Regions from separate parts of the Nocardioides pymetrozini genome, predicted to be linked through region 3. Evidence: riboswitches for the same ligand, from Rfam matches in the RefSeq annotation. Region 3 holds a riboswitch; each other region holds the start of a gene.
What was found. Region 3 has a riboswitch for cobalamin ahead of ACJ5H2_RS21120 (FecCD family ABC transporter permease). Riboswitches for the same ligand answer to the same signal wherever they lie in the genome.
Positions count from the first base shown of each region.

Region 1: another riboswitch for cobalamin. It lies ahead of cobN (cobaltochelatase subunit CobN); the one in region 3 lies ahead of ACJ5H2_RS21120 (FecCD family ABC transporter permease).
Region 2: another riboswitch for cobalamin. It lies ahead of ACJ5H2_RS13165 (nitrite reductase); the one in region 3 lies ahead of ACJ5H2_RS21120 (FecCD family ABC transporter permease).

Region 1 is NZ_CP175556.1:2,721,311-2,731,236, forward strand. It holds gene cobN (cobaltochelatase subunit CobN) at 1-2,824, opposite strand, end outside; cobalamin riboswitch at 2,860-2,980, opposite strand; gene ACJ5H2_RS13285 (hypothetical protein) at 2,997-3,539, shown strand; gene ACJ5H2_RS13290 (AMP-binding protein) at 3,518-5,071, opposite strand; gene ACJ5H2_RS13295 (hypothetical protein) at 5,526-5,924, shown strand; gene ACJ5H2_RS13300 (sensor histidine kinase) at 5,914-7,362, shown strand; gene ACJ5H2_RS13305 (response regulator transcription factor) at 7,347-8,021, shown strand; gene ACJ5H2_RS13310 (serine/threonine-protein kinase) at 8,142-9,020, opposite strand; gene ACJ5H2_RS13315 (hypothetical protein) at 9,027-9,446, opposite strand; gene ACJ5H2_RS13320 (hypothetical protein) at 9,561-9,926, opposite strand, start outside.
Region 2 is NZ_CP175556.1:2,691,317-2,701,242, forward strand. It holds gene cobT (nicotinate-nucleotide--dimethylbenzimidazole phosphoribosyltransferase) at 1-542, shown strand, start outside; gene ACJ5H2_RS13130 (adenosylcobinamide-GDP ribazoletransferase) at 539-1,315, shown strand; gene cobU (bifunctional adenosylcobinamide kinase/adenosylcobinamide-phosphate guanylyltransferase) at 1,323-1,856, opposite strand; gene ACJ5H2_RS13140 (RNB domain-containing ribonuclease) at 1,853-3,286, opposite strand; gene yaaA (peroxide stress protein YaaA) at 3,311-4,090, shown strand; gene ACJ5H2_RS13150 (bifunctional RNase H/acid phosphatase) at 4,249-5,418, opposite strand; gene ACJ5H2_RS13155 (zinc ribbon domain-containing protein) at 5,415-6,158, opposite strand; gene ACJ5H2_RS13160 (Nif3-like dinuclear metal center hexameric protein) at 6,205-7,326, opposite strand; cobalamin riboswitch at 7,370-7,588, shown strand; gene ACJ5H2_RS13165 (nitrite reductase) at 7,642-8,496, shown strand; gene ACJ5H2_RS13170 (precorrin-8X methylmutase) at 8,502-9,167, shown strand; gene cobJ (precorrin-3B C(17)-methyltransferase) at 9,164-9,926, shown strand, end outside.
Region 3 is NZ_CP175556.1:4,317,961-4,327,886, forward strand. It holds gene ACJ5H2_RS21105 (CoA transferase subunit B) at 1-211, opposite strand, end outside; partial or broken gene ACJ5H2_RS21110 (CoA transferase subunit A) at 213-931, opposite strand; gene ACJ5H2_RS21115 (IclR family transcriptional regulator) at 1,034-1,783, shown strand; cobalamin riboswitch at 1,828-2,012, shown strand; gene ACJ5H2_RS21120 (FecCD family ABC transporter permease) at 2,052-3,119, shown strand; gene ACJ5H2_RS21125 (ABC transporter ATP-binding protein) at 3,116-3,934, shown strand; gene ACJ5H2_RS21130 (ABC transporter substrate-binding protein) at 3,931-4,929, shown strand; gene chrA (chromate efflux transporter) at 4,964-6,346, shown strand; gene ACJ5H2_RS21140 (MFS transporter) at 6,489-7,901, opposite strand; gene ACJ5H2_RS21145 (metal-sensitive transcriptional regulator) at 8,035-8,352, shown strand; gene ACJ5H2_RS21150 (heavy-metal-associated domain-containing protein) at 8,392-8,610, shown strand; gene ACJ5H2_RS21155 (hypothetical protein) at 8,607-9,557, shown strand; gene ACJ5H2_RS21160 (heavy metal translocating P-type ATPase) at 9,601-9,926, shown strand, end outside.

The DNA of each region.
Region 1 (9,926 bases), 1.6 Mb from region 3:
GGATGACCTTCAGGTCGTGGACCCGCTTCGACGCCTCGTCCCACTCCGGCCGTACGCCGAGCAGCGCCAGGACCTCGGCGACGTCGTCGCCCGAGGTGCGCATGGCCGAGGTCCCCCAGACGGAGAGGCCCACCGACTCCGGGTAGCTGCCCTCGTCGGCGAGATAGCGCTGCAACAGCGAGTCCGCCATCGCCTGCCCCGTCTGCCACGCCAGCCGCGAGGGCACCGCGCGGGGGTCGACGGTGTAGAAGTTGCGGCCGGTCGGCAGCACGTTGACCAGCCCACGCAGCGGCGAGCCCGACGGTCCGGCGGGGACGAAGCCCCCCGCCAGGGCGTGCAGGGTGTGGTCCAGCTCGTCGGTCGTCCGGGTCAGCCGGGGCACGACCTCGGTGGCGGCGAAGGCCAGCACCTGGCGCACCTGCGCCGAGGGGTGGAGGTCGTCGACCCGGGCGGGGTCCCACCCGGCCTTGTCCATCGCCTCGACCAGGGCCCGCGCCTCGGCCTCGACCCGGTCGACCTCGACCGTCGGAGCGTCGGGGTCCAGGCCGAGGGCGGCGCGCAGTCCCGGCACGGCCTGGGCCTGGCCGCCCCAGACCTGGGCGGCCCGCAGGATGGCCAGGACCAGGTTGACCCGGGCCTCGCCCTGGGGCGCCTGCCCGAGGACGTGGAGCCCGTCGCGGATCTGGACGTCCTTGATCTCGCAGAGCCAACCGTCGACGTGGAGCAGGAAGTCGTCGAAGTCGTCGTCCTCCGGCTTCTCCTCCAGCCCGAGGTCGCGGTGCAGCTCGGCGGCGTGCATCAGCTGCCAGATCTCGCCGCGGATGGCGGCCAGCTTGGCCGGGTCCATCGCGGAGATCTTGTCGTACTCCTCCAGCAGGCCCTCGAGCCGGGCGATGTCGCCATAGCTCTCTGCGCGCGCCATCGGGGGCACCAGGTGGTCGACGATCGTCGCGTGCGCGCGCCGCTTGGCCTGCGCGCCCTCACCGGGGTCGTTGACCAGGAAGGGATAGACCAGCGGCAGGCTGCCGATCGCGGCGTCGGTCGCACAGGACGCCGACAGGGCGGCGTTCTTGCCCGGCAGCCACTCCATCGACCCGTGCTTGCCGAGATGGACGACGGCGTGGGCGCCGAAGCCGTGCTGCACCCAGCGGTACGCCGCCAGGTAGTGGTGCGACGGGGCCAGGTCGGGGTCGTGGTAGATCGCCACCGGGTTCTCCCCGAAGCCCCGGGGCGGCTGGATCATCAGCACCACGTTGCCCGCGCGCAGGGTGGCGAGCACGATCTCGCCGTCGTCATTGACGAAGAGCGAGCCGGGCGACTCACCCCACGCCTCGACGATCTCCGCGCGCAGGTCCGCCGGCAGGTCCGCCGTCCACGCGTCGTACTCGGCCTTGGTCACCCGCACGTGCGCTTCGGTGAGCTGGGCGGAGGTGAGCCACTCCTCGTCCTGGCCGCCGGCGGCGATCAGCGCGTGGATGAGCCGGTCCCCCGCGACGGTGTCGTCGTCGAGGTCGAGCACCCCGAACCCGTCGCCGACGTCGTAGCCGGCCCCCCGCAGCCGGCGCAGCAGGCGCACCGCCGAGACCGGGGTGTCGAGACCGACGGCGTTGCCGATCCGGGAGTGCTTGGTCGGGTAGGCGCTGAGCATCAGCGCGATCCGCTTCTCGGCGTTGGGCACGTGGCGCAGCCGCGCGTAGCTCACCGCCAGACCCGCGACGCGCGCGCAGCGCTCCGGGTCGGCGACGTACGACGGCAGGCCGGCCGGGTCGCTGGGGTCGATCTCCTTGAACGAGAAGGGCACGGTGCTGATCCGGCCGTCGAACTCCGGGATCGCCACCTGGTTGGCGTAGTCGAGCGGGGACACCCCGTCGTCGGAGGCCTCCCACTCCGCGCGGCTGCTGGTCAGGCACAGCCCCTGCAGCACCGGGATGTCGAGGGCCGCGATCCGCTCCACGTCCCACGTCTCGTCCTCGCCCCCCGCACTGGCCGCCGCGGGCGTCGAGCCGCCCGCCGCGAGCACGGTGACGACGAGGGCGTCGAGGTCGCCGAGCGCCTCGAACAGCTCGTCGGGCGCCGCGCGCAGCGAGCCGGCGAAGATCGGCACCCCCACCGCGGTCCCGGTGGCGTCGATCGCGTCGCACAGCGCGTGCACGAACGCGGTGTTCCCGCTGGCCTGGTGGGCGCGGTAGAAGAGCACCCCGACCTTCGCCCGGCCCTCGTCGGTGGTTGAGGTGCGAGGAGCGCCAGCGACGAGCCCCTCGTCGGTGGTTGAGGTGCGAGGAGCGCCAGCGACGAGCCCCTCGTCGGTGGTTGAGGTGCGAGGAGCGCCAGCGACGAGCCCCTCGTCGGTGGTTGAGGTGCGAGGAGCGCCAGCGACGAGCCTCGAAACCTCCGGCCGCTCCACCAGTCCCCAGGCCGGGATCACCTCGGGCGCCTCGAAGCCCTCGCCGGTGAGCAGCACGGTGTCGGACAGGAAGCGATGCAGCTGCTCGAGGTTGCGCGGCCCGCCCTCGGCGAGATAGCGGTGCGCCTCGGCGGCGACGCCGACCGGCACGGTCGAGGCCTCCATCAGCTCCGCGCTCGGCGTCAGCTCGCCGCCGAGGACGACGAGCGGCCGGCCGGCACCACGCAGGGCGGCCAGCTCGGCGTCGTACTGCTGGGGCGAGCCGAGCAGCCGTACGACGGCGAGGTCGGCCCCGGCCGCCAGCGCGACCAGCGCGTCGAGATCGCTGCGGGAGGGGTTCGCCCACCCGTAGTCGGCGCCGCTCGCCCGGGCGGACAGCAGGTCGGTGTCGGACGTGGACAGCAGTGCGATGCGCGCCATGGCGGTCGGTGCCTCCTGGGGGTTCGCGCCCCTCATCGGTAGGTGTCGTCCGCGGCCAGTGTCTGGCTCTCCGTGCCGACGTCACGGCACGGATCACAGTGGCGGAACCGCCCCGGTCTCACACCGGGTTCCTGCACCGCGGACCTGTGGGGGCTCAGCCTACGGTGGTCCCATGCAGCAACAGCAGGCGCCCGGCATCCGAGTCGCGGTGCACGGCCACCCCAACCTGGACACCCTCCTGCTGTGGCATCCCGCGGTGCGCACCGACCCGGACGCCGTCGGCGCCCTGGCGAGCCGGATCGCGACCCGCAGCGGGGTCCGCGTCGTCGTACCGACCTGGGAGGACGGAGGCGACCTGCTGCGCTCGGTGCGCTACGCCCGCCAGTCCGCGGTGCACCCGCCGGACCGGCTCTCCGTCGTCGGGTACGGCGCCGCCGGGATCGCCGCGCTGAGCCTGGCCCAGCACCAGCGGCGCCTCGGGATCGGACTGCGCCGCGTGACCTGCGTCGACGGTGCCGCCGACCTGGCGGACCCGATCAGCGGCCGACCCCTGGCTGTCCCTTCGTCGCCGCCCGTCGAGACGGCCGCGGCGACGGCCGTCGACGTGGTGGCCGCGGCGGAGCCGGGATGGGCCGAGGCCACGGTCGCGGCGTGGGAGGCCGCCGGCTGGGCGGCCTCGCTCGTCCCGGCCGATCAGTTCACCTGGCGCGTGTAGCCCTCCCAGTACGGCGCGCGCAGCTTGAACTTCTGCAGCTTGCCGGTCGCCGTCCGGGCCAGCTCCGACCGGAACTCGACCGAGGTCGGGGCCTTGTAGCCGGCGAGCCGGTCCTTGCACCAGCGGATCAGCTCGGCCTCCATCTCCTCCCCCGGCGTCGCGTCCGCGGTGAGCACGACGAGCGCCTTGATGGTCTCGCCCCACTTCTCGCTCGGGACGCCGATGACCGCCACCTCCGCCACCGCCGGGTGCGAGAACAGCGTGTCCTCCACCTCGATGGAGGTGACGTTCTCGCCGCCGGTGATGATCACGTCCTTCTTGCGGTCGGCGATCGTGAGATAGCCGTCCTCGCCGAGCACGCCCCCGTCACCGGTGTGGAACCAGCCGTCGGCCAGCGCGGCGGCGGTCTCCTCGGGCTGCTCCCAGTAGCCCTCGAGGATCACGTTGGACCGGGCGAGCACCTCGCCGGCGCCCTCCTCGGACTCGTCGATCGCCAGTCGTACGCCGATGGCCGGCGCGCCCGCCCGGGTGAGCCGGGTCGCGCGCTCCTCGGCGGAGAGGTCGTCCCACTCCGCGCGGGTGCGGTTGATGGTCAGCAGGGGCGAGGTCTCGGTGAGGCCGTAGATCTGGATGAACTCCCAGCCGAGCTCCTCCTGGACCCGGATCACCGTCTTCGTCGGCGGCGGCGCGCCGGCCATGATGATCCGCACGCGGTCGCTGCCGGGGATCTCGCCCTCCCAGGTCTGCGCCGCCTCCAGCACCGCCGCCGCGACGGCGGGGGCCGCGCACATCACCGTCACGCCGTGGTCGCGGACCCGGCGCAGGATCTCGGCGCCGTCGACCTTGCGCAGGATGACGTGCTGCGCGCCGACGCCGGTCATCGCGAACGGCATCCCCCAGCCGTTGGCGTGGAACTGAGGGAGGGTGTGCAGGTAGACGTCGCGGTCGCTGATGCCCGCGTGCAGGCCGAAGGTGAGCGCGTTGACCCAGATGTTGCGGTGGGTGATCTGCACCCCCTTCGGGCGGGCCGTCGTACCGGAGGTGTAGTTGATGGTGGCGGTCGCGCTCTCGTCCGGCTCCCATGCCTTGGGCTGTGCGCCCGGCGCCGCGTAGAGCGCGTCGTCGTCGCCGAGGAGGTACTTCTGCTCGCACCGCACGCCGGCCAGGGCGTCCTCCAGCTCCGGGTCGAGGTAGAGCACCCGGGCGCCCGAGTGGTCGACGATGTACTGCACCTCGTCCGGGCTGAGCCGGAAGTTCACGGGCACCAGCACGCGCCCCCAGCCGCTGACGCCGAAGAACGAGGTGAGCAGCCGGCTGCTGTTGTGGCTGACGACGGCGACCCGCTCCCCCGGGGCGATCCCGAGCTCGTCGAGCTTGGCCGCCTGCCGGCGCGCGAGCTCGCCGACCTGCGCGTAGGTCAGCTCGCCCTGGCTGGGCGCGGGCTGCGTCGGCTCGTCGACGACGCCCACCCGCTCGCCGTACACCTGCACGGCTCGATCGAGGAAGTCGTTGACGCTGAACGGGACGAACACGCGGGGCCTCCCTGGGCACGGAGCGGACATGTGACCCGCACCACCCTAGGCCCGGCGGCCGGGTCTCGCCCCCCTCCGAAAGTGGGGGCGTGCGTGCTCGCGAGGTCCGAAGCGGAGCGAGGACCGTGCGGCGAGGACACCGGCCGGCAGCGTGGCGGACGCGGCGCAGCCGCATCGGCCGATGCCCGCGGCCCGAAGCGGAGCGAGGACACCGGCCCGCAGCGTGGCGGACGCGGCGCAGCCGCATCGGCCGATGCCCGCGGTCCGAAGCGGAGCGAGGACACCGGCCGGCAGCGTGGCGGACGCGGCGCAGCCGCATCGGCCGATGCCCGCGGTCCGAAGCGGAGCGAGGACCGTGCGGCGAGGTCGATTTCCGACACGCTCGGCCAAAAGGATGAGAGCTCTCTCATCGGCATCTCACGGCCGGCCCACGATCGGGCAGGATGGTGCCGTCATGAGTCGTGCGTGGAAGGTGCTGCTGCCGGTCGCCGTGCTGATGGTGCTCGCCGGGTTCGCCGCGGGCGCCGTCGTACGCGCCGGAGCCGACGAGCCGCCCGCCCGGGCGCCGCTCGATCTCGGCTCCGCGCCCGCGGACGGGTCCGAGGCCGCGACGTCGGTGCCCGCGGCCCCGTCGTCCGAGCCGGCGACGCCTCCACCCGCCACCGTGATCACGCCTCAGCCGAAGCTGGACGACGACCGGCAGCGGGGGCGCGGCGAGGACCGCGACGACCGCGGGGGCCGCCAGGACGACCGTGATGACGGCGGGGACGACGAGGGGCACGACGAGGGGCACGACGAGGGGCACGACGAGGGGGACGACGACGGGCACGACGACGGGCACGATGACGACTGAGCCAGCGCCGGCCCGCGCCGGGCTGTCGGTTCGCACCCGGATCACGGCGGCGGTGGCCCTGCTCGTCACCGTCGCCCTCGCCGGGGCGGGCCTGATCGTGTACTTCGTGGAGAGCCGTGCGGTCACCGCGTCGGTGCAGCGCGAGGTGGAGCAGGAGCTCGACGAGTTCGTCGCCCTCCAGCGCACCGGCGACTTCTCCTCGATCCGCGCGCTGCTCGAGGGCTTCTTGACCCGCAACGTCCCCGACGACGACGAGCTCCTCGTCGGGTGGATCGGCGACGGCACCCTCGTGCAGTTCCCCGAGGACGAGCTCGTCGACGACGCGGCCTTCCGGGAGGCCGTCGCCCCGCTGGTCGTCGAGGGCGGGACGACGTACCTGGACACCGACCGCGGCGAGGTCCGGATCACCGGTCAGCCGGTCGCCCAGGGCAGCCAGCGCGGTGCGCTCCTCGTCGTCACCTTCCTGGCCGAGGACCGGGGCGAGCTGCTGCAGACGATGCGGACCTACACGCTCGTCGCCGTCCTGTCCGCGGTGCTCGTCACGGGGACCGCCGCCTGGGTGTCGGGGCGCTTGCTGCGCCCCCTGCGCACCCTGCACCAGGCCGCGGACACCATCGGCGCCACGGACCTGTCCCGGAGGCTGCCGGAGCGGGGGAACGACGACATCACCGCCCTGACCCGCACCGTCAACAGCATGCTCGACCGGCTGGAGGGCTCCTTCGCCGGGCAGCGGCAGTTCCTCGACGACGCGGGGCACGAGCTGCGCACGCCGCTCACGGTGCTCCGCGGCCATCTCGAGCTGCTCGACGTGGCCAGCCCCCAAGAGGTGGCCGAGACCCGCGCGCTGCTGCTCGACGAGGTGGACCGGATGGCCCGGCTCGTCGGCGACCTGATCATGCTCGCCAAGAGCGACCGGCCCGACTTCCTCGCGCCGGGCGCCACCGACCCGGCAGCACTGCTCGCCAGCGTCCTCACCAAGGCGCGCGCCCTCGGCGAGCGGGACTGGGTGCTGGAGGCCTCGCCGGACCTGCCTGACGAGCTGGTGCTGGACGGCCAGCGGATCACCCAGGCGCTGCTCGCGCTCGCCGACAACGCCGTCAAGCACACCGCCCCCGGCGGGCGGATCGCCCTCGGCGCGGCCGTCGTGGGCCCCACGTTCCGCTGCTGGGTGCACGACGACGGCCCCGGCGTCGCACCCGAGGACCGCGAGCGGATCTTCGGCCGCTTCGGCCGGGCCGCCGTACCGGAGGGCGACGAGGGCTTCGGGCTCGGGCTCTCGATCGTCAGTGCCATCGCGCAGGCCCACGGCGGGAGCGCGTATGTCGATCCCGGCCGGCCGGGGCCGCGTGCCCGCGGTGCGCGCTTCGTGCTCGACGTACCCGCCGTCCTGCCTGCAGGCTCCGAGCAGACCCAGGTGTTGACGTGGCCCACATCCTGATCGTCGAGGACGAGGAGCGGATCGCCTCGTTCGTCTCCAAGGGGCTGCGCGCCGAGGGCCATCGCACGACCGTGGCGAGCGACGGGGCGACCGGCCTCGACCGCGCCCTGGCCGGCGACGTCGACCTCGTGGTCCTCGACATCGGCCTGCCCGGCATCGACGGCTTCGAGCTCCTCGACCAGCTCCGCTCGCAGGGCTCGCGGGTCCCCGTCATCGTGCTCACGGCACGCGACTCGGTCACCGACACCGTGACCGCGCTCGAGGGCGGGGCCGACGACTACATGCCCAAGCCGTTCCGGTTCGCCGAGCTGAGCGCCCGGGTGCGCCTGCGCCTGCGGCAGGCGAGCCCACCCTCGCCGGGGAACGGCAGCCCGGACGTCCTGGTCGCCGGCGGCGTCGAGCTGGACCTGCGCACCCGCCGGGCGACGGTCGCCGGTCGCGAGGCCGAGCTCTCCGCGCGCGAGTTCGCCCTCGCCGAGATCTTCCTGCGCCACGCCGGCCAGGTGCTCTCCCGCGAGCAGCTCCTCGACCACGTCTGGGGCCTCGACTTCGATCCCGGATCCAACGTGGTCGACGTCTACGTCGGGTACCTCCGCCGCAAGCTCGGCACCCGCTCCATCACGACCGTCCGCGGCATGGGCTACCGCTTCGAACGTTGAGTCGTCACTTCCTACCCGTCGAGTCGTCAGTCGTGACCGCTTGAGTCGTCAGTTGGGTCGTCGCAGTAGTGACGACTCAACGGGTCGGAACCGGCGACTCGACGGGTCGGAAGTGACGACTCAACCCTTCCAATGGAGGCGCGGGGCGGGGAGGGCGGCGATCTCGGGCTCGAGGGCCTCGGCGACCTCCCGCGGGAGGGGCCGGTCGGCGGGGTCGGGCTCAAGGAGGGCGTGGACGACCTTCTGCACGCTGGCGGGTACGTCGCCGGGCAGCTCCGCCGGCGCCTCGAGCAGCTGCGGGAGGCGGTCCGCGGGCGCCGCGGCGCCGGGGTCGGCGTCGCGGAAGGGCCGGTAGCCGGCGACCGCGTGGAAGAGCGTCGCGCCCAGTCCCCACAGGTCGCTCGCGTGCCCCGGCACGCCGTACGCGCCGCCCGGCGCGGCCTGCTCCGGCGCCATGTACGCGTCGGTCCCGATCCGGCCGGTGATCTCGGCCGCGTGCGCGGCCGAGCGGGCGACGGAGAAGTCGATGAGCCGGGCCGGCGCCCCCATGATGACGTTGCTCGGCTTGAGGTCGAGGTGGCACACGTCGGAGTGCCGGAAGAAGTGCAGGGCCGAGGCCAGGTCCACCGCCAGCGGCAGGTACTGCTGCGGGGAGAGCCGGCGATGGCGCCGGATCAGCCGCGCGAGGCTGGGACCCTCGACGTGCTCGAGCACCAGATGCGGGCGCGGCCCGCTGGCGTCGTACCGCAGGCCGCGAACGGTCACCGGGTGATGAGCGACGTCGAGAGCGGTCGCCTCACGGACCAGACCGTCCAGGGTGTGCTCGTCGTCCACCTCCGCGGGCCGCACCAGCTTGACCACGACGGGGCCGTAGGTGATCTCGTCGAAGGCGAGATAGGCCTCGTACGCCGAGCCACCCCCGAGCAGCCGCAGCGCGGTCAGCTCGGGGGTGATCGCGTCCCCCTCGGCCAGGTGCCAGGACGACGGCGAGGCGCTCATCGCAGGTCAGCCCCGGGTGTTGTGGCGGCTGCGGTCGTTGGTGTGGTTGCGCGACCAGTCACGGGTCCTGGTCCCGGGACCGTCGTTGGTCCAGTCGACCTTCGCCCGTCCGGTCCGGCTGTTGTCGCGCCCGCTGCGCGTCCCCGTCCGGCTGTTGTCGGCCCGGGTGTTCCCGGTGTCGCCCGTACGGGTGTCTCCGTTCGTCGCCGCGGTGTCGGTGTCGTCGTCGGCGACGCGGGCCCGCAGGTCGTCGTCGGCGTCGTCGTCCTCGTCGGTCACCAGTACGACGTCCGCGGTGTCCTGCTCGCGCTTGACGGCGAGCTGCGCGTCGCCCGCCTGCGCGGGCCAGGCCAGCACGCTCACTGCGACTCCGGCGGCCGTCAGGCCGCCCAGGGCGCTGACCGCGAGCATCAGGGGCTTCTTCATGGGTCTCCTCCTCGGTCGGTGGGCGTCGGCTCGCGCCGACGGGGACCACCCTGGCGAGGCGGGGTGAGGCAGCCATGAGCCGACGATGAGAGGGCTCTCATCGTCGGGTCCGGGTCAGCGGCGGATCTTGGGCGACGACGCCGGGAACGAGAAGAGCCCCGAGCCGGCGCGCAGGGCGTCGTCGTCGTAGGAGTCGTCGGTGAAGACGGCCATGGTGGTCAGCGACGCCCGGAACCGGAACCAGCGCGGGCTGCCCAGGCAGGTGCGCGGGATGGCGATCCGCAGCGCCGTCCGGTCGCTGCTGAACGTGCGCTTCAACCCGGCGCAGCGCACGGTCGGGTCGTCCTTCTCCGTGCCGAGGTCGAGCAGCTCGGTGCCGCCCATGCCGGGGACGCGGGAGCTCATGAACATGAACCGGCTGGCCGGCGTGCGGATCGTGCCGCTGAGCATGAACATGCCGGACAGCCGGGTCCGCATCTG
Region 2 (9,926 bases), 1.6 Mb from region 3:
CCGGCGACATGGGGATCGGCAACACGACGCCCGCCGCCGCGATGGTCGCCGCCGCGCTCGGCCTGCCCGCGACCGAGGTCACGGGTCGCGGCACCGGCGTGGACGACGCCGCGCTCACGCACAAGCAGGTCGTGGTCCAGCAGGCCCTCGACCGCGCGGGCGCCCGGGTCGCCGACCCGCTCGACGCGCTCGCCGCCCTCGGCAGCGCCGACCTCGTCGCGACGGTCGGCTACCTGGTCCGGGCCGCCGAGAGCGGCGTACCGGTCCTCCTCGACGGCCTGATGTCCGTCGCCTGCGCCCTGTACGCCGAGCAGCTGGCGCCCGGGGCGTCCGCCTGGTTCGCGGCGGGCCACCGCTCGACCGAGCCCGCTCAGGCGCTCGCGCTGGAGAAGCTCGGCCTGGAGCCGCTGCTCGACCTCGGCCTCCGGCTGGGCGAGGGGTCCGGCGCGGTGGCCGCCGTCCCCGTGCTGCGCTCGGCCGTCGCCCTGCTGAGCGACGTCGCGCTCCTCGCCGACCTCATGCCGCCAGCCGAGGAGCGGTGAGCGTCGCGGTCGTCGGGCGCAGCCTGCGCCTGTCGGTCGGGATGCTGACCGCGCTGCGGGTCCCGGCGGTCCTGCGCGTCACTCCCGGCGTCGCGACCGGGGCGCTCCTGCTGGCACCGCTCGCGGTCCTCCCCCTCGGCGTCGTCGTGGGCGTCGTCCTGTGGACCGGCGGGCGGCTCGGCCTGCCCCCGCTCGCCGTCGCCTTCGCCGCGCTCGGCGTGCTCGCGGCGGGCAGCCGCGCCCTGCACCTCGACGGCCTGTCCGACGTCGCCGACGGGCTCACCTCGTCGTACGACCGTGAGCGGTCGCTGGCGGTGATGAAGAGCGGGACGGCCGGCCCTGCGGGGGTCGCGGCGCTCGTCCTGGTGCTCGGGGCACAGGCCGCGGCACTCAGCTCCTTCGTGGTCCACGGGCGCCTCGGCGGCGAGCTGCGGCCCGCGCTCATCGCCGGAGCGGCGGTGTGCGCCTCCCGCGCCGCGCTGTGGATCAGCGCCTGCACGCTCGCGCCGCCCGCCCGCGAGGACGGGCTCGGCATCACCTTCACCCGGCGGGTCCCTGTCCTCGCCGCCCTCGCCGGGTGGGCGGCGTTGGCCGCACTGGCGATGCTCGTCGACCCGGTCCGGGGTCCTGTGGCCGTCGGCGTCGCCGCCCTGGCCGTCGCGGCGCTGACCGCACACGCCGTACGCCGCCTCGGCGGCGTCACCGGAGACGTGTTCGGCGCGGGCGTCGAGCTCGCGCTCGCCGTGCTCCTGGTCGGGCTCGCGGGGAGCTGAGCCGGCTTCAGAGCCGCAGGACCCGGCCGGCGACGACGAGGTGGACCTCGTCGCACGCCGCCGCGACCTGCTGGTTGACCGTGCCGAGCAGGTCCCGGAAGAGGCGTGCCGACCGGTGCTCCGGTACGACGCCGAGGCCGACCTCGTTCGTCACGAGCACCACGGCCTGGTCGGTCGCGGCGAGAGCGGCGAGCAGAGCGTCGAGGTGGCCGCGGACGTGCGCCTCGATCGCGGCGACCGGGGCGTCCCACAGGCCGGCGTCGTCGATGACGCCGGTCAGCCACGTGCCGAGGCAGTCGACCAGCACGGGACTCGTCGCCGCCTCGACCATCCCGCCGACATCGCGGGTCTCCGCGGTCGACCACCCCACCGGCCGGCGAGCCTGGTGGGCGGCGACCCGGGCGGCCCAGTCGGCGTCGTCGTACCGCGGACCGGCGGCGACATAGGTGACGGCCGGCGCGTCGGCCAGCAGCGACTCGGCGTGGCGGGACTTCCCGGACCGCACGCCACCGGTGACCAGGACCTTGCCGACCGTCGTCACGGCAGGGTGAAGGCGACCTTGCGGGCCGCGACGTCGGCGGTGGCGAGGGTGACCCGGACGTCCTCGCCGAGGGGCAGCGGACGCTCCGAGCGGACCGGCGCCTCGACCCCCACCGCGGCGAGCACGACGACGCCGGACGTCGCCTCGTCCTCGTGGACGCTGGTGACGACCCCGTCGAACTCCTCCCCGACGCGGTCGGCGAGGACCGCCGCCTCGAGCAGGTCCAGCACGGCCCGGTCGTAGGCCCCGGCCCGGCGGGCGGAGTCCTGCAGCGTCTTCGGCAGCCCGGGCAGCGCCGCGCTGACCCACGCGGGGACCGGGGCGTCCGCGCAGACGGCGAGGCAGACCTCGCCGGCGTACCGGTCGCCGAGGCGGCGCAGCGGCGCGGTGACGTGGGCGTACTCCGCGGCGATGGCCGAGTGGCGGGTCTGCTCGGGCAGCTCGCCGTCGAACGCGGCGTACCCGCTTCCGCGCAGCAGCCGCGTGCACGCCACGACCATCGCCTGGTGCTGCGGCACCGCGGGGTCGAGCGAGCGGATGAACGCCGGATAGTCGACGCCGGCCGGCCAGTCCACGCCCAGGCCCTTGGCGACGCGGCGCAGGCGCGCCACGTCGCGCGGGTCGGCCGGCGGCAGGGTGCGCAGCATCCCGACCTGGGCCCCCACCATGAGCGAGGCGGCGGCCATGCCGGTCAGCAGGGAGATCTGCGCGTTCCAGAGCTCGACGGGCAGCTGTTGGCGGAACACCAGCCGCAGGGCGCCGTCGCTCTCGTCCACCTCCTGCTCGGGCAGCGGCAGGGAGATGCCGCCGCGGACCACCTCCTGCTGCTCCCGCAGCCTGCCGACCTCGCGGACCAGCTCGAGCACCTCCCCGGCCGTCCCGTCGTCGAGCGCGCGCTGGGCGTCGACATAGGACCAGCGCGCCGTCGAGCGCACCCGGGCGCGCTCGACCCGGACGTCGGTGCTCGCCCCGTCCGCGTCGAGCCGGATCGTCCACAGCAGCGCGGGCCGGACCTGGTCGGGCAGCAGCGAGGCGGCCCCCTCCGAGAGCGCCGGCGGATGAAGGGGGATGCGGGAGCCGGCGCCGTACAGGGTCTCGCCACGGCGGTGGGCCTCCAGGTCGACCGGGTCCCCCGGCCGGACGAAGGCGGCGACGTCGGCGATCGCGTAGTGCACGACGTAGCCGTCGCCGTCGCGCTCGATGTGCACCGCCTGGTCCAGGTCCATCGAGCCCTCGGGGTCGATGGTGAGGAACGGCAGGTCGGTGCGGTCCAGGTCGGGCAGCACCGCATCGGACGCCGCGCGCTCGGCCGCGGCAGTGACCTCCGCCGGGAACTCGCCGGGGAGCTCCAGCTCCCGCGCGATCGCCGCCAGGCCGGCCTGGATCTCCGGGGAGCTCGCCTTGACCCGGACCACGAGATTGCTCGGCATGCCGGCGAGCCTATCCTTGCGCCCGTGCTGATCCTGCTGCCGCCGAGCGAGGGGAAGTCCGCTCCGCGACGCGGCCAGGCCCTCGACCTCTCCTCGCTGTCGTCGCCCGCGCTCACCGACGCGCGCGGCGAGATCCTCGACGCACTGGTCACCCTGTGCCGCGAGGACCCCGCGAAGGCGGCCGAGGTGCTCGGCCTGTCCGCCGGGCAGGCCGACCTGGTCGAGCGCAACGCCGGCCTGCGCCAGGCTCCGACGGCCCGCGCGGACCGCATCTACACCGGTGTCCTGTACGACGCCCTCGACGTGGCGACGCTCTCGGCGTCGGCGAAGCGGCGCGCCACCTCACGGGTCGCGGTCGCCTCGAGCCTGTTCGGCATGGTGCGCCTCGGCGACCGGATCCCGGCGTACCGGCTCTCCGGCGACGCGAGCCTCCCCCGGCTCGGCCCCGTCGCCGCCGTGTGGCGCGAGGCGCTGCCGGCCGTGATGTTCGCGACGCTGGGCCGCGGCCTGCTGGTCGACCTGCGCTCCGGCATGTACGCCGGCTTCTGGCGTCCCGGCCCGGACCTGGCACCGCGGGTCGCGACGGTGCGGGTGCTCCACGAGCACGACGGCACCCGCAAGGTGGTGAGCCACTTCAACAAGGCCACCAAGGGCCGCATCGTCCGCGCCCTGCTCGAGGACGGCGTCGACCCCCGGACGCCCGCGGCCCTCGCCGACGCGCTCCGGCGGCTGGGCTGGACGGTCGAGCTCGGCGCGCCCGGTCGGGCGGGGACGCAGCTGGATGTGGTGGTCGGGGAGCTGTAGGGGCCCCGGGGACAGTTTCACCGGCCGGCCGGTGAAACTCACGCTTGGACGAAGAAGTTTCATCGTCCAGGCGTGAGTTTCTTCGTCCAACCCTGAACAGTTTCACCGGCTGGCCGGTGAAACTGTCTCGAGGCCGCGCCCCAGAACCCCCGCGCCCGCTACCAGCGCCCGGTGTCCCGCAGCGTCCGCCGGCCGGGCGCGAGCGCGTTGAAGAAGCGCATCGAGCCCTTCTGCTCGCCGGTGCGCGGGTCGGGGTAGAAGGCCAGCACGGTGACAGCGGCGGGCGCCAGCTCCATCCGGAAGAGCGTCTCGAGCGGCGCGTCGAGGGCATGGGCGACGAGGGTCTTGATGGGCGTCACATGGCTGACCAGCACGACCGTGCGGCCCTGGTGCGCCGCGAGCAGCCGGGCCAGGCCCGCGAGCACCCGCTCCTGGACGGCCACGAAGGACTCGCCGCCCGGTGGCGCCGCCGCCATGTCGGCGAACCACGCGTCCAGCCGCTCCTTGTCGCGCTCGGCGACCTCCGTGAAGCTGAGCCCGTCCCAGTCGCCGAACTCCATCTCGGCGAAGGAGGGCTCCTCCGTGACCTCGCGTCCGAGAGAGGCGGCGATGATGTCCGCGGTCTCGCGGGTACGGCGCACCGGGGAGGCCACGACGACGTCGATGCTCTCCTTCAGCTCGGTGAGCCAGGCGGCGACCTCGGCGGCCTGCGCGCGACCCTCCTCCGACAGCGGCGGGTTGTCGCCGCCGAGACCGCCGGAGAAGCGGCGGCCGGTGGTGTGATGGGTGACGCCGTGGCGCACGAGCACCAACGTGGTCGGCTGGCCCGGCCCGGACGCCGGCGACTCGGCCTCCTCGATCGCGGAGTCGGGCTCGTCGGCCACCTGGTCGCCCGGCAGGCTCACCCCCGAGCGGATGCCGTCGAGCGCCTCGTTGGCGAGCCGGTCGGCCCACGAGTTCTCCGCGCGGGGCACCCAGGTGTACGTCGTACCGGCGGGTGCCAGCGCCCTGGCCTCGGCGGCGAGCACCTTCATGTCGGCGTGCTTGATCTGCCAGCGCCCCGACATCTGCTCCACGACCAGCTTGGAGTCCATCCGGACCTCGACCTGCGCGTCCGGCGCGAGGTCCGCGGCGAGCTTGAGGCCGGCGACGAGACCGGAGTACTCGGCGACGTTGTTGGTCGCGACACCGAGCGTGCGCGCGTCCTCCGCGATCACGGCGCCGGTCGCCGCGTCGCGCAGGACGGCGCCGTAGGCCGCCGGGCCGGGGTTGCCGCGGGACCCGCCGTCGGCCTCGACGACGACCCGGGCGGGACGAGCGTCGGTCACAGTCCGCTCTCGGGAGTCCGGACCAGGATCCGCTGGCACTCCTCGTGCCGCAGTACGGTCTCGGCGGGAGCCGCTCGGATCGCTGCGATCTCGCCGGCGTCGAGCGTGAGCTGACAGCCGCTGCACTGCCGGGCCCGCAGGGCCCCGACGCCGACGCCGCCCTTGCTCGCGCGCAGCTTCTCGTAGAGGGCGACCAGGTCGTCCGGGATCTGGGCCACGATCGGCCCCCGCTCGGCGGAGACCCGGGCGATCTCGGCGTCGAGGGCGTCGACCTTCTCGTCGCGGGCGGTGGTGAGGGCGCCGAGCCGGGCGTCGATGTCGTCGATGGCGGAGGTCAGCTCGGCCAGCGCGGACTGCGCCTCCTCGAGCTGCTCCATCACCTCGAGCTCCTCGTCCTCCAGGGTCGCGATCCGGCGCTCGAGCGACTCCAGCTCGTGCTGCATCCGCTCAAGGGCCTTCGGGTCGGCGATCGCGCCGGAGTCCATCCGCTCCCGGTCCCGGGTGCGGCGTGCCTTGACCTGCTCGACGTCCGCGTCGGCCTTGGCCTGGGCGGCGGCGAGGTCGTCGACGACGATGCGCTGGTCGCGCAGCCGGCCGTCGACGTCGATCCTCCTGCCGAGGAGGTCCTTGATCTCGGCGGCCTCGGCCGGGTTGTTGCGCTGGTACCGCAGCTGGTCGACCTGCGCGTCGAGCGCCTGGAGGTCGAGCAGGCGGAGCTGGGCGGCGGGGTCGGCGTTCACGGGGTCATCCTCGCAGGAACGGTCACAGGCGCGGTCACAGGCGCGGTCACAGGCGCATGGTCCACGGGTCGGTGGCGAGCGCGCTCACCCGGGTCTCGACCGCGTCTCCGAGGGCCTCACGCAAGCGCTGCTCGAGGACGGGCAGCCAGGTCCACTCGGCCGCCCAGTGCGCCACGTCGACCAGGGCCGGGCCGCCCTTCTCGAGGAACTCCGCGGCCGGGTGGTGGCGCAGGTCGCTGGTGACGTAGACGTCGGCGTCGGAGGTCGCGATCCGGTCGAGCAGGAAGTCGCCCGCTCCGCCGCACACCGCCACGCGTCGTACGGGACGCTCCGGGTCGCCGGCGACCCGGACGCCGTGGTGGGTCGCCGGCAGCGCGGCGGCCACCGACTCGGCAAAGCCGGCCAGGGTGGTCGGCTCGACGACCCCGATCCGGCCGGTGCCGGTCGAGGCGAGGCCGGGGTCCGCGAGCTCGACCACGTCGTAGGCCGGCTCCTCGTAGGGGTGCGCGCCCAGCATCGCCCGGACCACGGCCTCGCGGCGCCCGCGGGGGACGACGACCTCGATCCGGACCTCCTCCACCGTCGTCAGCTCGCCGACGGCCCCGATCATCGGGCTCGCGCCGTCGAGCGGGCGGAAGCGCCCCTCGCCGGGCGCGCTGGTGAACGAGGCGTAGTCGTAGTCGCCGATCTGTCCGGCGCCCGCCTCGGCGACGGCCGCGCGAACGGGCGCGGCCGCGTCGGCCGGCACGAAGACCGTCAGCTTGTCGAGGGGCTCGGCCGCGGCCGGGACGATCGGAGCGAGCTCCTTGAGACCCAGCGCGACGGCGAACGCCTCCGACACCCCGCCGGCCGCCTGGTCGGCGTTGGTGTGCGCGGTGAGGAGCGCGCAGTCGGCGCGCGCGAGGGTGCGCAGGGTGCGGCCCTTCGGCGTGGTGGCCGCGAACCCGTGGACGCCCTTGAGGAAGAGCGGGTGGTGGACCAGCAGCAGGTCGGCCTTCACGTCGGCGGCCTCGGTCGCGACCTCCGGCGTCGGGTCGACGGCGAGCAGCACCCTGCGCACCTGCTGCTCCGGGTCGCCGTACACCAGGCCCACGCGGTCCCAGCTGTCGGCGGTCGCGGGCGGGTACCAGCCGTGGACGAGGTCGACGACGTCCTGGAGCGAGGGCATGCGGCCAGGCTAGCCACTGGCGATGTGCCCCGGGCACCGAGGTTGCTATGGTGCCGGTGCCAGTCGACCTCACCGGGGAGCAGTCCCCGGGTGGTCAGGGAACCCGGTGAGAGTCCGGGACTGACGCGCAGCGGTGTGGGTGACGGGCGGAGCACTGGTCAGCACGCGGGACCAGAGTCACTGGGTCGGTCGACGACCTGGGAAGGCGCTCCGTCCCGGTTGATCCCGAGTCCGAAGACCTGCTGGCCCTTGCGACATCCGTCGCGAGGTCGATGTGGGGCGATCGCGAGGAGCCCCGGCCTCGAAGGACCAGCGATGGCGCAGACCGCGCGCAGCCGCCCCGACCGGTGTCCCGGCGTCGTGCACCCCTGGCCCGCCGACGACGGCGGGCTGGTGCGGATCCGCATCCCGGGCGGACGGGTGCCGCTGACGGCACTGCGCGCGCTCGCCACGGTCGCCCAGGAGTACGGCGACGGCCGGGTCCGCCTCACCGGCCGGGCCAACCTGCAGCTGCGGGCGATGCCCCTGGACGCCGACGGCCGGCTCGCCGCGCCGGCGCTGGCCGCGCTCGAGCGCACCGGGCTGCTGCCCTCGCGCGCCCACGACCGGATCCGTAACGTGCTGGCCTCGCCGCAGACCGGGCTCGCGGGCGGCCGCGCCGACCTGCGGCCCGTCGTCACGACGCTCGACGCCCTGCTGCGCGCCGACGACGAGATGGCGCGCCTCCCCGGCCGGTTCCTGTTCACCCTGGACGACGGCCGCGGCGACCTGGCCGACCGGCACAAGGACCTCGGCCTGGTCGCGCTGGACGCCGCCACCGCCCAGCTGGTCGTCGGCGACGGGTACGGCGACGTCGTGGCCCTGGACGCGGCCCCGGCCGCGCTGGTCGCGCTCGCGCGCGCCTTCCTCGCCGCGCGCGGCACCGGTCCGGACGCCGCCTGGCACGTGCCCGAGCTGGCCGCCCCCCTCGTCCGCCCGGCCGACCCCGTGCCGGGAGCCACGATCTCGACCGGGCCGCTTCCCTTCGGCCCGGTCGCGGGCGGCGAGCACGTCGCGGTCGGCGAGGACGGCCTCGACCTCGCGGCCCTCAGCCCCTGGACGGCACCGGCCGTCGTCGTCACGCCCTGGAACGGCGTACTGATCCCGTCCACCTCCGAGGAGGCCCCGTGACCGACCTGTCCGAGCTGACCGCTCCCCCGCGCCGGTACGCCTACGTCGCGGACGGGCCGGCGATCTACGTCGACTCCTTCGCGACGATCCGGCGCGAGGCGGACCTCTCGCAGGTGCCCGCCGACGCCGAGAAGGTGGCCGTGCGGATGATCCACGGCAGCGGGCAGACCGACCTGGTCCGGGACCTGGTCATCCATCCGCGCCTGGTGCCGGCGGCGCGGTCCGCGCTGGACTCCGGCGCGCCGATCCTCTGCGACGCCCGGATGGTCGCCATGGGCATCACCGCCGGCCGGCTGCCCGCGGACAACCCCGTGCACTGCCTGCTCACCGACGAGCGGGTGCCGGAGCTCGCCCGGCGCTGGTCGACCACCCGCACCGCGGCCGCGGTCTCGCTGTGGGAGCCGCTCCTCGAGGGCGCCGTGGTCGCGATCGGCAACGCCCCGACCGCCCTGTTCCACCTGCTGGAGATGGTCCTCGCCGGCGCTCCCCGGCCCGCCGCGATCGTCGGGTGCCCGGTCGGGTTCATCGGCGCCGCCGAGTCCAAGGACGCGCTCGCCGCCTTCGCCGACGAGCACGGCATCGACATCCCGTTCGTGACCGTGCGCGGACGTCGGGGCGGGTCCGCCATGGCGTCCTCCGCCGTCAACGCGCTCGCCCAGGAGGAGGAGTGACCGGTCGCTTCCTCGTCGTCGGCATCGGCCCCGGCGACCCCGAGCTGATCACGCGCAAGGCCGAGCGGCTGATCGCCGGGGCGCCTGTCGTCGCCTTCCACGCCGGCGTCCGCAAGCAGTCCCACGCCCGCCGGATCGCCGCCCACCTGATCCCGGCCCAGGCGGTCGAGGAGGAGCTGCGCTACCCGGTCACGACCGGCGCGACGGACCATCCCGGCGGGTACGTCGGCGCCCTGGCCGACTTCTACGACGAGTGCGAGTCCCGGCTCGCCGCGCACCTCGACGCCGGTCGCGACGTCGTCCTGCTGGCCGAGGGCGACCCGCTCTTCTACGGCTCGTCGATGTACCTGGTCGACCGCTTCCGCGAGCGCTTCGCCGTCGAGGTGGTCCCGGGCGTCCCCGCCTTCGCCGCCGCCACCGCCACCATCCCGGCCCCGCTGGTGCGCCAGACCGACGTCCTCACCGTGCTGCCCGGGACCCTGCCCGAGGCGGAGCTGGCCCGCCGGCTCGCCGACACCGACGGCGCGGTCATCATGAAGCTCGGCCGGACCTTCCCCGCCGTACGCTCCGCCCTCGCCCAGGCCGGGCGCCTCGACGGTGCCCTGTACGTCGAGCGCGCCTCCCAGCCCGAGGAGCGGTGGCTGCCGGTGGCCGAGGTGGACGCCGACGCCGTGCCGTACTTCTCGCTGATCGTCGTCCCCGGCGACTCCGCGCGGCCCGCGTCGGCGGCGCGGATGCGTGCGGATTGGTCACAGACCG
Region 3 (9,926 bases):
TGCCGGCATTGACGAGGTCGGCGTCCTCCTCGCCCTCGTACGGGAACGGGCCCATGCCGAGCAGGCCGTTCTCGCTCTGCAGGAGCACGTTGACGCCGGCCGGCAGGTGGTCGGCCACCAGGGTGGGGATGCCGATGCCGAGGTTCACGTAGTCGCCGTCGTTGAGCTCGCGGGCGGCGATCGCCGCCATCTCGTCGCGGGTCCAGGACATGTCAGGCTCCGATCTCGGCGTGGGTCCGCGCGCGTACGACGCGCTGCTCGATGTCCTTGGGCCGGTCGCTCGCCTGCACGGTGACGTCGACGAAGATGCCGGGCGTGACCACCTCGTCGGGGTCGAGGTAGCCCTCCAGCAGGTGCTCGGCCTCGGCGATGCAGACCCGGCCGCTCATCGCGGCCAGCGGGTTGAAGTTGCGGGCGGTCGCGCGATAGCGCAGGTTGCCCTCCGCGTCCGCCGTGTGGGCGTGGACCAGCGCGAGGTCGGCGACGATGCCGCGCTCGAGGACGAAGGTCTCACCGTCGAACACCTCGTGCGGCTTGCCCTCGGCGACCTCGGTGCCGACACCCGTGCGCGTGTAGAAGCCGGCGATCCCGGATCCCCCGGCGCGCGCAGCCGCTCCGCGAGCGTGCCCTGGGGGCAGAACTCGACCTCGAGCACTCCCTCGAGGTACTGCTGCGCGAACAGCCTGTTCTCGCCGACGTACGACGCGACCACCTTGCTGACCTGGCTGTTCTCCAACAGCAGGCCGAGGCCCTTGCCGTCGACGCCCATGTTGTTGGAGACGATCGTCAGGTCGCGCACACCGCTGTCGCGCACCGCCTCGATCAGGTCGCGCGGAACGCCGCACAGCCCGAAGCCACCCACCGCGATCGTCATCCCGTCCCGCACCCGTTCCGCCACCGCGGCCCGGGCGTCCTGCGCCCGCTTGCTCATGGCTGGTATCCCCTCGCGCCGTCGGCGGACGGTCAAGGAAGTGGCCGCTCGGTGGATGCCGGTCCGCCGGAGCGTCCACTGAGTGGGCGTAGCATCGCCGACGTGGAGCGCGCCCCCGGAGTGGTCGAGAAGGTCGCCGCACTGCTGCGCGCGCTCTCCACGGCCGAGTCCGGCACGACGACCACCGCGCTCGCCGCGGCCACCGGCCAGCCGCGGGCGACCACTCACCGGCTGTTGGAGTCCCTCGCCGCCGAAGGCCTCGCCGACCGTGACCCGTCCACCGGGCGCTGGTTCCTGGGCCCCGAGACCTACGTGCTCGGCGTGGCCGCCGCCGCCCGCTACGACCTGACCAACGAGGCTCGCGCGAGCGTCCACCGGCTCGCGAGGGAGACCGGTGAGAGCGCCTTCTTCTCGGTCCGCCGCGGCGACGAGGTGGTCGTGCTCCTGCGCGAGGACGGCGACTTCCCGATCCGCTCCTATGTGCTCTACGAGAGCGCTCGCTTCCCGCTCGCAGTCGTGTCCGGCGGGCTCGCGATCCTGGCCCACCTGACCGAGCGCGACGTGGACGCGTACTTCGCCCGCGCCGACCTGGTCGCCGACTGGGGACCTGCGCACGCCGAGCCCCTGGTCCGCGAGCGCCTCGCGGCGACGCGGCGTACCGGCTGGTCCCTCAACCCCGGCCACGTCGTCGAGGGCTCGTGGGGCATGGCGGCCGCGGTCTTCGACGCGTCGGGCCGTCCCGAGTGGGCGCTCACCTTGACCGGCGTCGAGCAGCGCTTCCGGCCGGACCGGCAGCCGCTCCTCGGCCGCCTCCTGCTCGAGGAGGCGCACCGGCTCTCGCGGCTGGCGTGAGCCTTCCGACACCCCCCGCGCTTGTCGACCCGAGCGGCGGTGCGTAGATTCCGCATCGAGCCAGTCACACCCCCCGGGGTGAGGGAATCCGGTGAGAGTCCGGAACTGTCGCGCAGCGGTGAGGGCGACGGGCGAGGCACGAAAGCCACTGGGCCGCAGTTCGGCCTGGGAAGGCGCCTCGCTCGATTGACCCCGAGTCCGAAGACCTGCTGGCTCACCGTGTCCAACGAGCTTCGCGACTTGAGCTCCCGGCCCCGACAGGTCTTCGATGCACAACCTCGATGCGGTGGAGCGTCGGCCCGACGCGCGCCGCCTTCCCGCCGGGCTGCTCGTCGCCGTCCTCGTGCCCACGGTGCTGGCCACGGCCGTCCTCTCGACCGGGTTCGGCGCGGAGCCGTTGCCGGCGCGCATCGTCGTGGAGACGATCGCGGCCCGGTTCTCCGGCGGGCCCGTCGACCCGGCGTACGACGCGATCGTGTGGCAGATCCGACTCCCCCGCACCCTGCTCGCCCTCACCGTCGGCGCCGGGCTGGCCCTCGCCGGCACCGGCGTGCAGACCCTGGTGCGCAACCCGCTGGCGGACCCCTACCTGCTGGGCGTCTCCTCCGGGGCCAGCGTGGGCGCCACCGCGGTGATCACGACCGGCGCGCTGGCCGGGACCGGCCTGTGGGCACTGTCGCTGGGCGCCCTCGTCGGCGCCCTCCTCGCCTCCGTCCTCGTCTTCGGCATCGCCCTGCTGCAGGGCGGGCTCACGCCCCTGCGCCTGGTGCTGACCGGCACCGTCCTGTCGGCGGCGTTCTCGTCGATGGCCAGCTTCCTGGTCTTCCGCAGCGCCGAGCCGCAGGCGGCCCAGTCGGTGCTGTTCTGGCTGCTCGGCTCGGTCTCGGGAGCGACGTGGGCGCAGCTGTGGCTGCCGTGCGCCGCGGTCCTGGTGAGCTTCGTCCTGCTCCTGGCTGCCAGCGGCTGGCTGGACGCGCTCGCGGTGGGACCGGACACCGCCGCGGCGCTCGGCGTACCCGTCACCGGGCTGCGGATCGGCCTGTTCGCACTGCTCGCGGTGCTGGTCGGGGTCCTCGTCGCCGTGGCGGGCGGCATCGGCTTCGTCGGCCTGGTGGTGCCCCACCTCGCCCGGATGGTCGTCGGGCCGCGGCACCGCGTGGCGCTGCCCGTCGCCGCGCTCGCCGGAGCCGTCTTCCTGGTGTGGGTCGACGTCGCGGCGCGGGTCGCGGTCCGGCCGACCGAGATCCCGCTCAGCGTGGTCACCGGCCTGATCGGAGCGCCGGTGTTCCTCGTCCTGCTCGGCCGGCGCCGGTACCGGTTCGGGGGTGACGCGTGAGCCTCCTCGAGTCCCCGGCCCGGACCGCCGCGCCCGCCCTGAGCGCCGACGGCGTCACCTGCGCCATCGGACGCCGCGTCGTGCTGCGCGAGATCGACCTCGAGGTCCGCACGGGCGAGGTGCTCGGGCTGATCGGCGCCAACGGCACCGGCAAGTCGACGCTCCTGCGGACCCTGGCCGGCGTCCGGACACCGGCGTCGGGTGAGGTCCGGGTTGGCGACCGGCCCCTCACCCGGCTCCGGCCACCGGAGCGGGCGCGCCGGATCGGGTACGTCGCCCAGGAGGAGGCGGCGCCCTCCGACCTGCTGGTCGCCGAGCTGGTCGCCCTCGGCCGGCTGCCGCACCGGGGTGCCCGGGGCCGGCTCGGTCCGGACGACCGGGCAGCCGTCCGGCATGCGCTGCGCCTCGTCGACCTCGAGTACGCCGCGGCCCAGCCCCTCGACCGGCTCTCCGGCGGCGAGAGGCGGCGGGCGGTGCTCGCCCGTGGCCTGGCCCAGGAGGCCCCGCTGCTCCTCCTCGACGAGCCGACCAACCACCTCGACATCGGCCACCGCCTGGCCCTGATGCGGCTGGTCCGCCGGCTGGGCCGCACCGTCGTGCTCGCGTTGCACGACCTCGAGCTCGCCGCCACGTTCTGCGACCGGATCGCCGTGCTCCACCGAGGCCGGCTCGTCGCCGTCGGCGAGCCCGATGCGGTCCTCACCCCCACCGTGCTGCACGACGCGTTCGGCGTCCTGGCCACCCGGGTCACCCATCCCCTGACGGGTCGAACCCACCTCCTGTTCAGTCACGACGAAAGCGAGACCCATCCGTGAACCTGCGCTCGTACGGCGCCGTCGCCACCGCGGCCGTCGTCCTCCTGGCCGGCTGCTCGGCCGGCGCCGACGAGGCGGAGGAGCGTCCGTCGACCACGATCACCAACTGCGGCCGGCCGGTCGACTTCCCGACGCCGGCCCGGCGGATCTTCGTCAACGACTCGAACCTGGCCTCGATGATCCTGGCGATCGGCGCCGAGGACCAGGTCGCGGCGGTCTCGGGCATCGGCCGTGACGAGGAGGTGCTGACCGAGCACTACGGTGAGGCGGTCGCCGGGCTGAACCAGGTCTCCGACGACTACCCGAGCCTGGAGACCGTGGTGGCCGCTCGTCCGGACGTGATGGTCGCGGGCTGGAGCTACGGGTACGACGAGACGAAGCGCCTCACCCCCGACAGCCTCGCGGGGCGCGACATCGCCGCGTACGTCCTCACCGAGTCCTGCCGCCAGGACGGCACCAGCGCCCGCGGCATCGTCGAGCCCTGGACGGCGCTGCGGGACGACCTGACGAACCTCGGCGCGATCACCGGCCAGGAGGAGCGCGCGGCGGGCGTCGTCGCCGACCTCGACCGGCGCCTCGCCGCTCTGGCGAGTGCCCCGCAGCCGGTCGAGCCACCGGTCGTCTTCGTCTTCGACAGCGGCGAGAAGGCGGTGTTCACCTCCGGGGCGTTCGGAGCACCGCAGGCGATCATCGAGTCCGCTGGCGGGGTCAACGCCATGGCCGACACGTCGGACTCGTGGACCGAGGTGTCCTGGGAGAGGCTCGCGACCTCCCGGCCGGACGCGTTCGTGTTCGTCGACTACCCCGGCCAGAGCTTCGAGCAGAAGGTCGCGGTGCTGAAGGCCAACCCGGCCACGAGGGACCTGCCCGCGGTGCGGGAGGGGCGCTTCTTGAACCTGCCGTACGCGATGTGGACGAGCGGCCCGCTGAACATCGACGCGGCGGAGCAGGTCCGGGCGGCGCTCGAGGGCTGGGAGCTGGTCCCGGCCTCGTGAGCCCGACGAGCGGCGGCTGTGGGAGATTGCTGCCATGACCGGAGCGCACTCGCCCCACCCCACCGGAGGCGACGTCATCCCGCTCGGGGAGGCGACCCGCGCGTGGTTCCAGATCTCGCTCCAGACCTTCGGCGGGCCGGCCGGCCAGATCGCCGTCATGCAGCACAAGCTGGTCGACGAGAAGCGCTGGATCGGCCAGAGGCGCTTCCTCCACGCCCTCAACTTCTGCATGCTCCTGCCGGGACCCGAGGCGCAGCAGCTCGCGATCTACACCGGCTGGCTGCTCAACGGGATCCGCGGCGGCCTGATCGCGGGCGGGCTCTTCGTGCTCCCCGGCATGCTCGCGCTGCTCGCTCTGTCGGGCATCTACGTGGGCTTCGGGGAGACGGACTTCGTCACGGCGCTCTTCGCGGGTGTCGCGCCGGCCGTGATCGCGATCGTCGTCCAGGCGGTCCATCGCGTCGGCAGGCGCTCCCTGCACCACCCGGCGCTGGTCGCCCTCGCCGTGGCGTCGTTCGTCGCCCTGACCTTCTTCGCGGTGCCCTTCCCGGCCGTCGTCTTCGCCGCGGGACTCATCGGCTGGCTGCTCAGCCTGCGCATCCCGGCCCTGCGTGAGCAGCCCGCCCATGGTGCCGCCGACGGACCCGAGCCGCTGATCAGCGACGAGGCACTGCATCACGAGCTGCCGAGCGTGCGCCGCTCCGGGAGCGTCCTGCTGCTCGGGGTCCTGCTGTGGCTCACGCCGGTCGCGGCGTTCGCGCTCCTCGCCGGCACCACCGACACCCCGGTCTTCGTCGACCAGGGCCTGTTCTTCTCGGGGGCGGCGGTCGTCACCTTCGGTGGCGCGTACGCCGTCCTGGCCTATGTCGCGCAGCAGGCGGTCGGCGTCTACCACTGGCTGGCCCCCGGCGAGATGGTCCGCGGGCTCGCGCTCGCGGAGACCACCCCGGGCCCGCTGATCATGGTCGTCCAGTTCGTCGCCTTCGTCGGCGCCTACCGCAACCCGGGCTCCCTCGACCCGTGGATCGCCGCCGTGGTCGCCTCGCTCCTGGTGACCTGGGTGACCTTCGTGCCGTGCTTCCTGTTCGTGCTGCTGGGCGCGCCGTACGTGGAGCGGCTGCGCAGCAACCGCGGCCTGACCGCCGCGCTGACCGGCATCACGGCTGCGGTCGTCGGGGTGATCGCGAACCTCGCGGTGTTCTTCGCGCTGCACAACCTCTTCGACCGCACCCGCGACGCCGACGCGGGACCGGTCCACCTCGACGTACCGGTCCTCGGCTCGTGGGACCCGGTCGCCTTCGCGGTCACCGCCGTCGCGGTCCTCGTCATGTTCCGCCGTGGCTGGAGCCCGCTGCGGACCCTCGGTCTCTGCGCGCTGATCGGAGTCGGGATCTTCCTCGCCGGGCTGGTCGGCTGAGCCCCGCCCGCCCGTCACCCGCACGACCCGGCCGCCCGCGGTCCCGGCTCACCCGTCGTGGGCCCGGTGACGAATCCCACCAGGGCCGCCGCCACGCAGCGCAACGCGCACGCGGCGACGACCCCGAGAAGAGAGCGGACGGTCACGACCGGTTGCCCCGGAGCAGTGCTCCCGTGGTCACGGCGCCGACGGCCGCCACCACCGCGGCACCCACGAAGGCCGCGGAGTAGCCGTCGGTCAGGGCCACGGGGTCGCCGAGCCGGTCGGCCCCGGCAGCGGCGGCGACGGCGGTCATCACCGCCAGTCCGAGGGCCGAGCCGATCTGGTAGCTGGTGTTGACGATCCCCGACGCGAGGCCGCCCTCCTCCGGTGGCGCCGCGGAGATCGCGGTGCCCAGCGTGGGGATGAAGGCGAGGGACATGCCGAGCGCGGCGACGAGCGAGGCGGGCAGTACGTCGACCGCGTAGCTGCCGTCCGGGTCGATCATCGCCAGCCAGGCCATGCCGGCGGCCAGCAGGACCAGGCCGGTCACCGTCGTGGTGCGGACACCCAGCGCGCCCAGCACCTTCGGCGCGAGGACCACCATGCCGACCATGATCAGCAGCGTCATGGGCAACAGGGCGGCGCCGCTGGGGAAGGCCGTGAAGCCGAGGACCTGCTGGAGGTAGAGGTTCAGGAAGAACCACATCGGGATCCACGCGGCGCCCAGCAGCAGCTGACCGAGGTTGGCGGCCGCGAGGTCGGGCGCCCGGAAGATGCCGAGGCGGACCAGCGGGTCGCGGCCACGAGCCTGCAGGGCGACGAACGCAACGATCAGCGCCACGCCGGCACCGAGCACCCACCACGTGCGCGGAGCGTCCCAGCCGACCTCGGGCGCCTGGACCACGGCGTACACCAGAGCCGCGAGGCCGGCGGTGACGGTGACCGCGCCGACGACGTCGACGCGCCCCGCACCGGCGGGGCGACCACCGGGCATCGAGGCGGGGACCAGAGCGAGGATCAACAGGGCGATCGGGATGTTGATCGCGAACACCCACGGCCAGCTGAGGTACTCGGTGATCACACCGCCGAGGAAGACCCCGGCCGTGCCGCCGGCGGGTGCGGCAGCGCCGTACAGGGCCAGGGCCTTCGTCAGCTCGCGCGGGTTGCCGCCGAACAGCATCATCAGCAGGGTCAGCGCGGACGGTGCGATGAGCGCGGCACCCGCGCCCTGGATGGCGCGGCCGGCGAGCTCCACCTCGACGTTGCCGGCCACCGCGGCGACCAGCGAGCCGGCCGCGAGGACCACCCAGCCGGCCGAGAAGACGGCACGGGCGCCGAGGACGTCGGAGACCTTGCCGCCGAGGAGCAACAGGCCGCCGAACGCGACGACGTAGGCGTTGAACACCCAGGACAGGTTCTCCGGCGTGAAGCCGAGCTCGCGCTGCATCTCCGGCAGGGCGACGCCGATGATCGAGGTGTCCATGATGACCATGAACTGAGCGGCGGCGATGACCGCGAGCCCGAGCCAACGACGGCTCCCGCGTTCGGTCGCCGGTGAGGTGAGGACTGACATCGTGATCTCCTTCTTGACAGGTGGGTACCCTAGGGGGGTACCGTACTTACGAGATCGGGACGGTACCACGAAATACCGCAGGGGGGTATCCTGTCCATGCAGGTCGATCCCCAGCACACGAAGGACACAGGGCATGGCACACACCGGATCCGGCGACGGGCACCAGCACAGCTACATCGCCAACCGCACCAAGGACGACTACCTCAAGCGGCTGCGCCGCATCGAGGGCCAGGCGCGGGGGCTGCAGCGCATGGTCGAGGAGGAGCAGTACTGCATCGACATCCTCACCCAGGTCTCCGCGATGACGAAGGCGCTCCAGTCCGTGGCCCTGGGCCTGCTCGACGAGCACATGGCGCACTGCGTCGTGAACGCCGCGCAGGAAGGGGGCGAGGAGGCCGCAATCAAGCTCAAGGAGGCCTCCGACGCCATCGCCCGCCTGGTCCGTTCCTGACCGCCCCGATCACGTCACCCATCCAGAGAGGAAGCTCCGATGAGCACCACCGACAAGTTCAGCCAGACCTTCACCGTGACCGGGATGACCTGCGGCCACTGCGTCGCCTCCGTCACCGAGGAGGTGCAGGAGATCGCGGGCGTCGAGGACGTCGCGGTCGACCTCCCCACCGGGGCGGTCACGGTCACCAGCGCCGCCCCCCTCGACGAGTCCGCAGTGAGGGCGGCCGTCGAGGAGGCCGGCTACCAGCTCGCATGAACACCCCGGCCCGGCTGGCCGGTTTCGCCGCGGCGGCCGCGGCCGTCTTCGGGCTCGCGCTCGTCGGCGGCCGGGTCGTCGGCCCGGTCGCCGACGAGCCGGCGGAGGACGGACACGGCGCGCACGCCGACCGTACGCCGCTGACGCCCGCGACCGGGAGGACCGAGATCCCAGGAGGACTCATGGTTGCGCAGGACGGCTACACCCTGACGCTCGACGCCGACCGCGCCGCGGCCGGCGCGGACGTCCCGGTGAGCTTCACCATCACCGGGCCCGACGGCGTCCCCGTCACGTCGTACGAGGTCCAGCACGAGAAGCAGCTCCACCTGATCGCCGTACGACGGGACTTCACCGGATTCCAGCACGTCCACCCCACGCTCGACGACGGGACCTGGTCGACCGACCTGGACCTGACGCCCGGGACGTGGCGGCTGTTCGCGGACTTCAAGGCCGCCGGCGGCGAGGCCCTCACCCTCGGCGCCGACCTCGCGGTCGACGGCGCGTTCGAGGCGGCGGCTCCGCTGGAGGAGACCCGCACCGCCCTGGTCGACGGCTACCAGGTCACCCTCGAGGGCGACCTCACCGCCGGCGCGGACGCCCGGCTCACGCTGAGCGTCAGCAAGGACGGGCGGCCGGTGACCGACCTGCAGCCCTATCTGGGCGCCTACGGCCACCTGGTCGCGCTGCGCGCCGGCGACCTCGCCTACCTCCACGTCCACCCGGACGGCGAGCCGGGCGACGGCGCGACCGAGCCCGGCCCGGACGTCGTCTTCCACACCGCCGTACCCAGCAACGGCACCTACCACCTCTACCTCGACTTCCAGCACGACGGCGTCGTTCGCACCGCGGCGTTCACCGTCACCGCGGGCGGCAACGCCGCCCCGGCGGAGGAGTCCGAGGAGAAGCACGGCCAGCAGGAGGGAGAGAGCGGTGGCCACGCACACTGAGCCCACGACACCCGGCCAGCAGGTCGAGCTCGCCCTCACCGGGATGACCTGCGCCTCCTGCGCGAACCGGATCGAGCGCAAGCTCAACAAGCTCGACGGGGTCAGCGCGACGGTGAACTACGCGACGGAGAAGGCGAAGGTGACCTACGCCGAGGGCGTCTCCACCGACGACCTGGTCGCGGCCGTGGAGGCAGCCGGGTACGGCGCCTCCCTGCCGAGGCCGCCGGCCGAGAGTGTCACCGGGGAGGCGCAGCCCGCGGACGACCCGATCCGCCCCCTCCGGCAGCGGCTCCTGGTCTCCACCGTGCTCTCGGTTCCGGTGATCGCGATGGCCATGGTGCCGGCGCTGCAGTTCGACAACTGGCAGTG